Linked DNA regions of Oleomonas cavernae. The protein of the gene in region 1 binds, or shares a complex with, the protein of each later gene. Links are inferred from orthologs where the notes say so. Each region holds a gene or a part of one and is shown in the gene's direction. Other genes may lie near its edges.

What was found. Proteins that work in one complex are often made in the same cells at the same time.
Region 2: the proteins of D3874_RS03515 (region 1) and xseA are in contact, whole or in part, in a cryo-EM structure (PDB 8TXR), measured with the Escherichia coli proteins. The link is inferred for Oleomonas cavernae from one-to-one orthologs.

Annotation. Positions count from the first base shown.
Region 1 is NZ_QYUK01000008.1:666,747-670,837, reverse strand. Bases 805-3,514 are described here. They hold D3874_RS03515 (exodeoxyribonuclease VII small subunit), read left to right. Parts: upstream 805-1,885; coding sequence 1,886-2,143; downstream 2,144-3,514. Other genes in these bases: dxs (1-deoxy-D-xylulose-5-phosphate synthase), read left to right, coding at 3,061-3,514; D3874_RS03510 (polyprenyl synthetase family protein), read left to right, coding at 2,154-3,050; D3874_RS03520 (glycosyltransferase family 2 protein), read right to left, coding at 805-1,540. Outside these bases: D3874_RS03525 (histone deacetylase family protein), read left to right, coding at 1-345; more of D3874_RS03520, read right to left, coding at 353-804; more of dxs, read left to right, coding at 3,515-4,091. UniProt on the Escherichia coli protein: Bidirectionally degrades single-stranded DNA into large acid-insoluble oligonucleotides, which are then degraded further into small acid-soluble oligonucleotides.
Region 2 is NZ_QYUK01000011.1:2,324,805-2,329,072, forward strand. Bases 485-3,371 are described here. They hold xseA (exodeoxyribonuclease VII large subunit), read left to right. Parts: upstream 485-1,156; coding sequence 1,157-2,587; downstream 2,588-3,371. Other genes in these bases: purD (phosphoribosylamine--glycine ligase), read right to left, coding at 485-1,086; D3874_RS14985 (DUF2093 domain-containing protein), read left to right, coding at 2,600-2,794; D3874_RS14990 (M23 family metallopeptidase), read left to right, coding at 2,898-3,371. Outside these bases: more of purD, read right to left, coding at 1-484; more of D3874_RS14990, read left to right, coding at 3,372-3,704; thyX (FAD-dependent thymidylate synthase), read right to left, coding at 3,860-4,268. UniProt on the Escherichia coli protein: Bidirectionally degrades single-stranded DNA into large acid-insoluble oligonucleotides, which are then degraded further into small acid-soluble oligonucleotides.

The DNA of each region.
Region 1 (4,091 bases):
GTGGGCGAGACCGGCTGCGCCGACAACATCCTGAACGCGCCGCTGCCGCCGGGCGCCGACGGGCCGGCTTTCCGCCGCGCCTTTGCCGAGCACATCCTGCCCGCGCTGGACCGGTTCGCGCCGGAACTGATCCTGATTTCGGCGGGCTTCGACGGCCACGCGCTGGACCCGCTGGCCAACCTGCGCCTGATCGAGGCCGACTACCGCTGGGTGACCGCGGAATTGGCCGCGCTGTCCAGGCGCCATTGCAAGGGCGGCCTGGTCTCGACCCTGGAAGGCGGCTACGACCTCTATGCCCTGGCCTCGTCGGTCGCGGCCCATGTCGCGACCTTGATGGTGCATTGAGGCGGCGTCAGCCCTCGGGCTGGCGGTGCTTGATCTCCATGACGCTGCCCAGGAAGCCGGCCAGGCCCAGTTGGGTGCCGGCGGCGAGCGCGGTCAGCGACAGGATCAGGCGCCGCAGCAGGCTGGAATAGTGGACCGGGCCGAAGTCCAGCCCGCCCCATTCCACCATCGCTGAAACCGCGCCGGCCAGGCCGCCGGCCAGCAGGGCCAGGGCGACCAGCAGCAGCCGTTCCAGGGTCAGCCGGCTCAGCGCGCTTTCCAGCCGGGGCGAGGCCGGCAGGAAGCCTTGTGCCGCGCCAAAGCGCCGGGCCAGCAGGCCGAAGGTCAGGCTCTGGGTGCCGACCAGGATGCCCATGCAGGCGACATAGAAGGTGTGGACGTCGATGGTCAGGCCGTCGGCCAGCTTCAGCGGCCCGGGCAGCAACAGCGCGGCCCCCAGGATGCCCAGCCCGATCAGCGCCAGGCCTGGATACATGAACAGCCAGCGCGGGCTGTAGAGCAGGAGGAAGCGCAGGTGGCGCCAGCCGTCGCGCCAGGTACGCAGGTGCGGCGGGCGCGAGCGCCCGTCCTTGCGCAGGGTGGTGGGCACCTCGGCGATCCTCAGGCCGGCGAGGGCGGCACGCACCACCATCTCGCTGGCGAATTCCATGCCCAGGGTTTGCAGGTGCAGGCCGGCGACCGCGTCGCGGCGGAACCCGCGCAGGCCGCAATGGAAATCGCCAGCGTCGATCGAAAAGAACAGCCGGCCCAGGAAACTCAGCACCGGGTTGCCCAGGTAGCGGTGCAGGAAGGGCATGGCACCGGTGCCGATGCCGCCCTTGAAGCGGTTGCCCATGACCAGGTCGGCACCGCCGCGCAAGGCCTCGACGAAGCCGTCGAGGCGGCTGAAATCGTAGGAATCGTCGGCATCGCCCATGATCACGAAGCGGCCGCGCGCGGCCTCGATGCCGCCGATCAGGGCAGCACCATAGCCGCGGCTGGTCACGGCCACGACGCGCGCGCCGTGTTCCCGGGCGATCGCCTGGCTGCCGTCGCTCGAGCCGTTGTCGGCGATCAGCACTTCGCCCGCGATCCCGCTGCGCTTCAGGAAGTTCGTCGCCTTGGCGATGCAGACCGCCAGAGTTTCCGCCTCGTTCAGGCAGGGCATCAGGATGGTGAGCTCGATTGGCTGGCTGGTTGGATGTTCACTGCCCATGCGGCCGGTCCCGTAAATGCTGTGCCATGCTGGCAGACGTGAAATGTTCGGGTGAGGAAGTGTTCTGGGACCTTGTTACTACCGCGCCGTTAACCATAGATTGAGATCGAGCCGATTCCTGCATGAAATGGCCACGCTCGGCGCATCGGCCGTGCAAAGGGCCGGGATAGTTGTTTTCCTCGGTTTTGCCCCGCCGGCAGGGCTGGGTCATTCCGGCTTGTCTTGCCTGATGAAGCCGTTTACCACCTGTTGGCAGCCCCGTTGGGCAGGGCCAGGGTGCCGCATGGTGGCGGCCCGGCCGTTGGACTAGATTTGATCTCGCGCAAAATAATCGAAGGCCGAAAGATGCCTGCTTCCCCCGCGCCGCTGCCGGCCGATATCACGTCCTTGAGCTTCGAAGCTGCCTTGAAGGAGCTCGAGGGGATCGTGCGCCAACTCGAGGACGGCCGTGTCGATCTCGAAGCCTCGATCGACATCTACGGCCGCGGCGCCCTGCTCAAGCGCCATTGCGAGGCCAAGCTGGCCCAGGCCAAGGCCAAGATCGAGGCGATCGTGACCGGTCCCGACGGCGAGATTGCGACACGAGCTTTCGATGCCGGCTGATGGGGCTGCCATGACCGATGCGCTGAACGCCGCGCTGGCGAAAGCCGCCAGCGATATCGAGAAGACCCTGGACCGTGTCCTGCCGCCGGCGAGCGGGCCCGAGGCGCGCCTGGCCGAGGCCATGCGCTATGCCTGCCTGTCGGGCGGCAAGCGGCTGCGCCCGTTCCTGACGCTCGAAGTGGCGCAATTGTTCGACGTGACGCCGTCCTGCGCCTATCGCGCCGCCGCCGCGATCGAGGCCATCCATTGCTACAGCCTGATCCATGACGATCTGCCGGCGATGGACGACGACGACCTGCGCCGGGGCAAGCCCACGGTGCACAAGGCCTTCGACGAGGCGACCGCGATCCTGGCGGGCGATGCCCTGCTGACCTTCGGCTTCGAGCTGCTGGCCGGCCAGGACACCCACCCCGATCCCCGCGTGCGCCTGGAACTGGTCGCCACCCTGGCCCTGGCCTCCGGCGCTCATGGCATGGTCGGCGGGCAGATGGCCGACCTCGCCGCCGAGAAGAGCGAGGGCGAGCTCGACCTGCACACCATCACCCGCCTGCAGAAGATGAAGACCGGCGCCCTGATCACCGCCGCGGCCGAGGCCGGGGCGATTCTGGGCAAGGCCAGCGCCGAGGCGCGGACGGCACTGAAGGGCTATGCCCATGACATGGGCCTGGCCTTCCAGATCGCCGACGACCTGCTCGACGTCGAAGGCCGGGTCGAGGAGACCGGCAAGGCCGTGGGCAAGGACGAGGCCCGCGGCAAGGCCACCTTTGTTTCCATCCTGGGGCTGGAGCGTGCCCGGGCCCAGGCGGAACTGCTGACCGAGCAGGCGATCCGCCATCTGGCGATGTTCGGGACGCGCGCCGACCTTCTGGTCGCGCTGGCGCGTTACGTCATCGAGCGCAAGTCTTGAAGTCTGGGACATGACGACTGTGACCATCAGCCCACCGCATACCCCTCTGCTCGACCAGGTTGCCGGGCCTGAGGATCTGCGGACCCTGACCGAGGAGCAATTGCCGGCCCTGGCCGCCGAACTGCGGGCCGAGACGATCGAGGCCGTCTCGATCACCGGCGGGCATCTGGGGGCGGGCCTGGGCGTCATCGAGCTGACGATCGCCCTGCATTACGTGTTCGATACGCCGCGCGACCGCCTGATCTGGGACGTCGGCCACCAGGCCTATCCCCACAAGATCCTGACCCATCGCCGCGACCGCATCCGGACGCTGCGCCAGGGCGGCGGCCTCTCGGGCTTTACCAAGCGGGCCGAGAGCGAATACGACCCCTTCGGCGCCGCCCACTCCTCGACCTCGATCTCGGCCGGCCTCGGCATGGCCGTGGCGCGGGATCTCAAGGGGGACAACAACAACGTCATCGCGGTAATCGGCGACGGCGCCATGTCGGCCGGCATGGCCTATGAGGCGATGAACAACGCCGGTTCCATGGACAGCCGGCTGATCGTCATCCTCAACGACAACGACATGTCGATCGCGCCGCCCGTGGGCGCGATGAGCGCCTATCTCGCCCGCCTGATGTCATCCCGCTCCTATGTCAATTTCCGGCATATGGCCAAGCAGATGATCCAGCGCTTCCCCAAGAGCTTCGAGCGCACCGCCAGGCGGGCGGAGGAATACGCCCGCGGCATGGCCTCGGGCGGCGGCACCCTGTTCGAGGAACTGGGCTTCTACTACGTGGGCCCGATCGACGGCCACAATCTCGAACACCTGCTGCCCATCCTGCGCAACGTGCGCGATGCCGGCAACGGCCCGATCCTGGTTCACGTCATGACCCAGAAGGGCAAGGGCTACCCGCCGGCCGAGGCCGCGGCCGACAAGTACCACGGCGTCGCCCGCTTCGACGTAACCACCGGCGCCCAGGTCAAGAGCAAGCCCAATGCCCCGCAGTATACCCGCGTCTTCTCCGACGCCCTGATCAAGCTGGCCGAGAAGGACGAGCG
Region 2 (4,268 bases), on another replicon or contig:
CACCAGCACGTCCGGGTCGCTGGCCGCGGCCGCCGCCAACCCGCGAATCTCGCCGCCCTTGGCCAGATCGCCGGGATAGCCGTTGGTGGCCATGACCACGGTCACCGCCGGGCGGTCGTCCCATTCGATGTCGAGCTTGTCGAGCACGCCGTCGGCCGCGGCGACCAGCACGGGCAGCAGGTCGGACTTCAGGCGCGCCATCAGGACCTGGGCTTCAGGATCGCCGAAGCGGACATTGTATTCGATCAGTTGCGGGCCTGTGGCCGTCAGCATCAGGCCGGCATAGAGCACGCCCTTGAACGGCCGCCCCTCGGCCGCCATCGCCTTCACGGTGGGGACGATGATGCGGGCCATGACCTCGTCGACCATGGCTTGCGTCATCAGGGGCGACGGCGCGACCGCGCCCATGCCGCCGGTATTGGGGCCGGTATCACCGTCGAAGGCGCGCTTGTGGTCCTGGGCGCTGCCCAGGGCGACCACGTGGCGGCCGTCGGCGATGGCGAAGAAGCTGGCCTCCTCCCCCGCCAGGAATTCCTCGATGACGATTTCCGACCCGGCCGAGCCGAAGCGCCCGGCAAAGCAGTCGTTCACCGCCTCGACCGCTTCGGCCATGGAGGTGGCGATGACCACGCCCTTGCCGGCCGCCAGCCCGTCCGCCTTGATGACGATGGGGACCGACTGCTTGGCCAGATACGTGAGCGCCGCATCACGGCCATGGAAGCGGCCATAGGCGGCCGTGGGAATGTCGTGGCGAGCGCACAGGTCCTTGGTGAAGCCCTTGGAACCTTCGAGCTGGGCGGCGGCGGCGGTGGGGCCGAAGACCTTGATGCCCTTCTCGATCAGCTTGTCGACCAGGCCGAAGACCAGCGGCGCCTCGGGCCCGACCACCACGAAGCCGATCTTTTCCGAGCGGATCAGGGCCAGCACCCGTTCGGTGTCCTTGAAGTCCAGGGCGATGCAGGTGGCGACCTGGGCAATGCCACCATTGCCCGGCGCGCAGAACAGACGGCCGACAGAAGGTGATTTCGCCAAGGCCCAACACAGGGCATGTTCGCGGCCACCGCCACCGATCACCAGAACGTTCATCGCCTAAACACCTCGAGCAACTTTCTTTGGGCCCAACTTTCGGGCCCGCTTGTATCATGCCGGAATGAGTATGGAAGACACTGCAAACCCCGCGACCGCGCCCAACCTGCCGGAATTCTCGGTCTCGGAACTGTCCAACCTGCTGAAGCGCACGGTCGAGGACCGATTCGCCCTGGTCCGGGTGCGCGGCGAATTGTCCGGCGTGAAGCGGCACTCGTCAGGCCATCTCTATTTCGCCCTGAAGGACGCCGATGCGGTGCTGGACGGCGTCGCCTGGCGCGGCGTCGCCTCGAAACTGAAATTCCGGCCCGAGGACGGCTTGGAAGTGGTGGCGGTCGGCCGCCTGACCACCTATCCCGGCCGCTCGAAATACCAGATCGTGGTCGAAGCCCTCGAGCCTGCCGGGGCCGGCGCCCTGATGGCCCTGCTGGAGGAGCGCAAGCGCAAGCTGACCGCTGAGGGCCTGTTTTCGCCCGAGCGCAAGAAGGTCCTGCCCTTCCTGCCCGACGTCATCGGCGTCGTCACCTCGCCCACCGGTGCGGTGATCCGCGACATCCTGCACCGCTTGGCCGATCGCTTCCCCCGCCATGTCCTGGTCTGGCCCGTGGCCGTGCAGGGCGAAGGGGCGGCGGAGCAGGTCGCCACCGCCATCCGCGGCTTCAATGCAATCCGGCCGGGCGGCCGGGTGCCCCGGCCCGACCTGCTGATCGTGGCGCGCGGCGGCGGGAGTCTGGAAGACCTCTGGGCCTTCAACGAGGAGATCGTGGTGCGGGCGGCGGCCGAGAGCCGCATCCCCCTGATTTCCGCCGTCGGCCACGAGACCGACACCACCCTGATCGACTTCGCCTCGGACCGGCGCGCGCCCACGCCCACGGCGGCGGCGGAAATGGCCGTGCCGGTGCGGGCCGAACTGCTGGACCGGGTGGAGGAATACGGCAGCCGCGGCCGCCAGGGCGCCCGCCGCCTGGTGGCCGAGCGCGAGACCCGGCTGGACGGCCTCGCTCGCGGCCTGCGCCATCCCCGCACCCTGATCGAGCCGGCGGAACAGCGCCTGGACGACCTGGGCGAACGCCTGCCCCGCGCCCTGCTGGGCCTTACGGCCGAACGCCGGCGCGACCTGGCCGAGGCGGCCGGCGGCCTGCGCCCCAACGTCCTGCTCAGCGAGATCCGCCAGAAGAGCGAGCGCCTGACCCAGGTCACCCAGCGCCTGGCGCCCGCGGCCCTGCGCCGGCTGGACAATGCCGCCCAGCGCCTGACCGCCCCCGGCCAGTTGCTGGAAAGCCTCAGCTACCAGCGCGTCCTCTCGCGCGGCTATGCCGTGGTGCGCCGAGCCGGCGAGTTGACGACCAAGGCGGCCAGCGTGGGGGCTGGCGACGTGCTGGACATCGAATTCGCCGACGGCCGGGTGGCCGCGATCGCCACCAGCGAGGCCCCCGCCCTCAAGCGCCGCGCCAAGGCGCGCAGCGACGACACCCCGCCCGAACAGGGCAGCTTGATCTGACGAGGCAGACCCATGGACAGCGCCGCCCCGGCCAAACTTCTCTACGACCACGGCCAGTTCAAAGTGCTGTGGCCCGGCTCCTACGTGATCTGCGCCGTCACCGGCGTGCGCATCCCGCTCGAAGACCTGCGCTATTGGTCGGTCGAGTTGCAGGAACCCTACGCCTCGCCCGAAGCGGCGCTGAAACGGGCGGCGGCGAAGGCTTGATGCCCTCCCACCTCCTCGTCATCCCGGCGAAGGCCGGGATCCATTCTGGGGCAGCGCGCGATGTCGCAATGGATCCCGGCCTGCGCCGGGATGACGGTGATTCATGCTCGTGAAACTGTTCAGCTTGGGCGCCATCCTGTTCCTGGCAACGCCCGCCCTCGCCGACACCCGCTTCGAGGGCAGCTTCCGCCAGGGGGCGCTCGTGATCGGCCGGACCGAACCGGCGGCCACGGTTCGCTTTGCCGACCGCACCCTGCGCGTGGCGCCGGACGGGCGCTTCGCCTTCGGGCTGGGGCGCGATTTCGAGGGTGATGCGGTCCTGGACATCACCTTGCCCGGCGGCGGGCACGAAACCGTGCGCCAGACGGTCGCCAAAGGCGAATGGGACGTTCAGCGTATCGACGGCCTGCCGGACAAGCAGGTGACGCCCGACGAGGCGACGCTCGCCCGCATCAAGGAGGAACGTGCGCAAATCGCTGCCGCCCGCGCCACCGACCGCGCCGCCTTCGAATGGGAGGCCGGCTTTGCCTGGCCCGCCAAGGGCCGCATCTCCGGCGTCTACGGCAGCCAGCGCATCCTCAACGGCCAGCCGCGCCAGCCGCACCTGGGGCTGGACGTGGCCCAGCCCACCGGCACGCCGGTCCATGCCGCGGTCGCCGGCGTGGTGGTACTGGCACAGAAGGACCTCTACTTCACCGGCGGCACGATCATCATCGATCATGGCACAGGCGTGCAGACGCTCTATGCCCACCTCTCGCGGGTCGACGTGAAGGCGGGAGACGCGGTCACCACCGAGACCGTGATCGGCGCCATCGGCGCCACCGGCCGGGTTACCGGCCCGCATTTGCACTTCGGCGTCGCCTGGTACGGCACCCAGCTCGATCCGGCGTTGGTACTGCCAGCTCAATAACCCCCTCTCCGCCGCTTGCGGGGGAGAGGGAGGGGCCCGTTGCGCCAGCAACGGGAGGGTGAGGTGGTGGTGGGAACAGATCGCGTTATACGCCGACATCCCTCCTCACCCAACCCTCTCCTCCCAGGAGGAGAGGGCTTAGTTCCAGCGTATCCCTACCGTCCCAGCGTTGCCATCACTTCCGCCCACTCGCGCGCCGACATGCCGCTGGCGGTCTTGTCCACCGCCTGGCCGTCCAGCATGGCCTTCACCACGGCCAGCGCCTTGGCCGAGAGCAAGGCGCCGCCCAGGCGATAGTTGGTGAAGGCGTCATGGGTCGCGGGCACCCAGCGCGCCAGCACGTCGGCCATGGCTTCGGCATAGACGCGGATCTCGTACTGGGCGTGGGGATCGGCGCGCAGCGACAGGAAGTGCATGAAATTGTGCAGGTCGGTCTTCCAGTACCATTGGGTATAGAAGTTCAACGACAGGTTCATGCGCGCCAGCTCGCGCGCCAGGCCCGTAACCGCGACCGTCTCGGCCGCGGCAGCGAGGCCGCGATCCTCCTCCGAGCGTTCGTCGCCG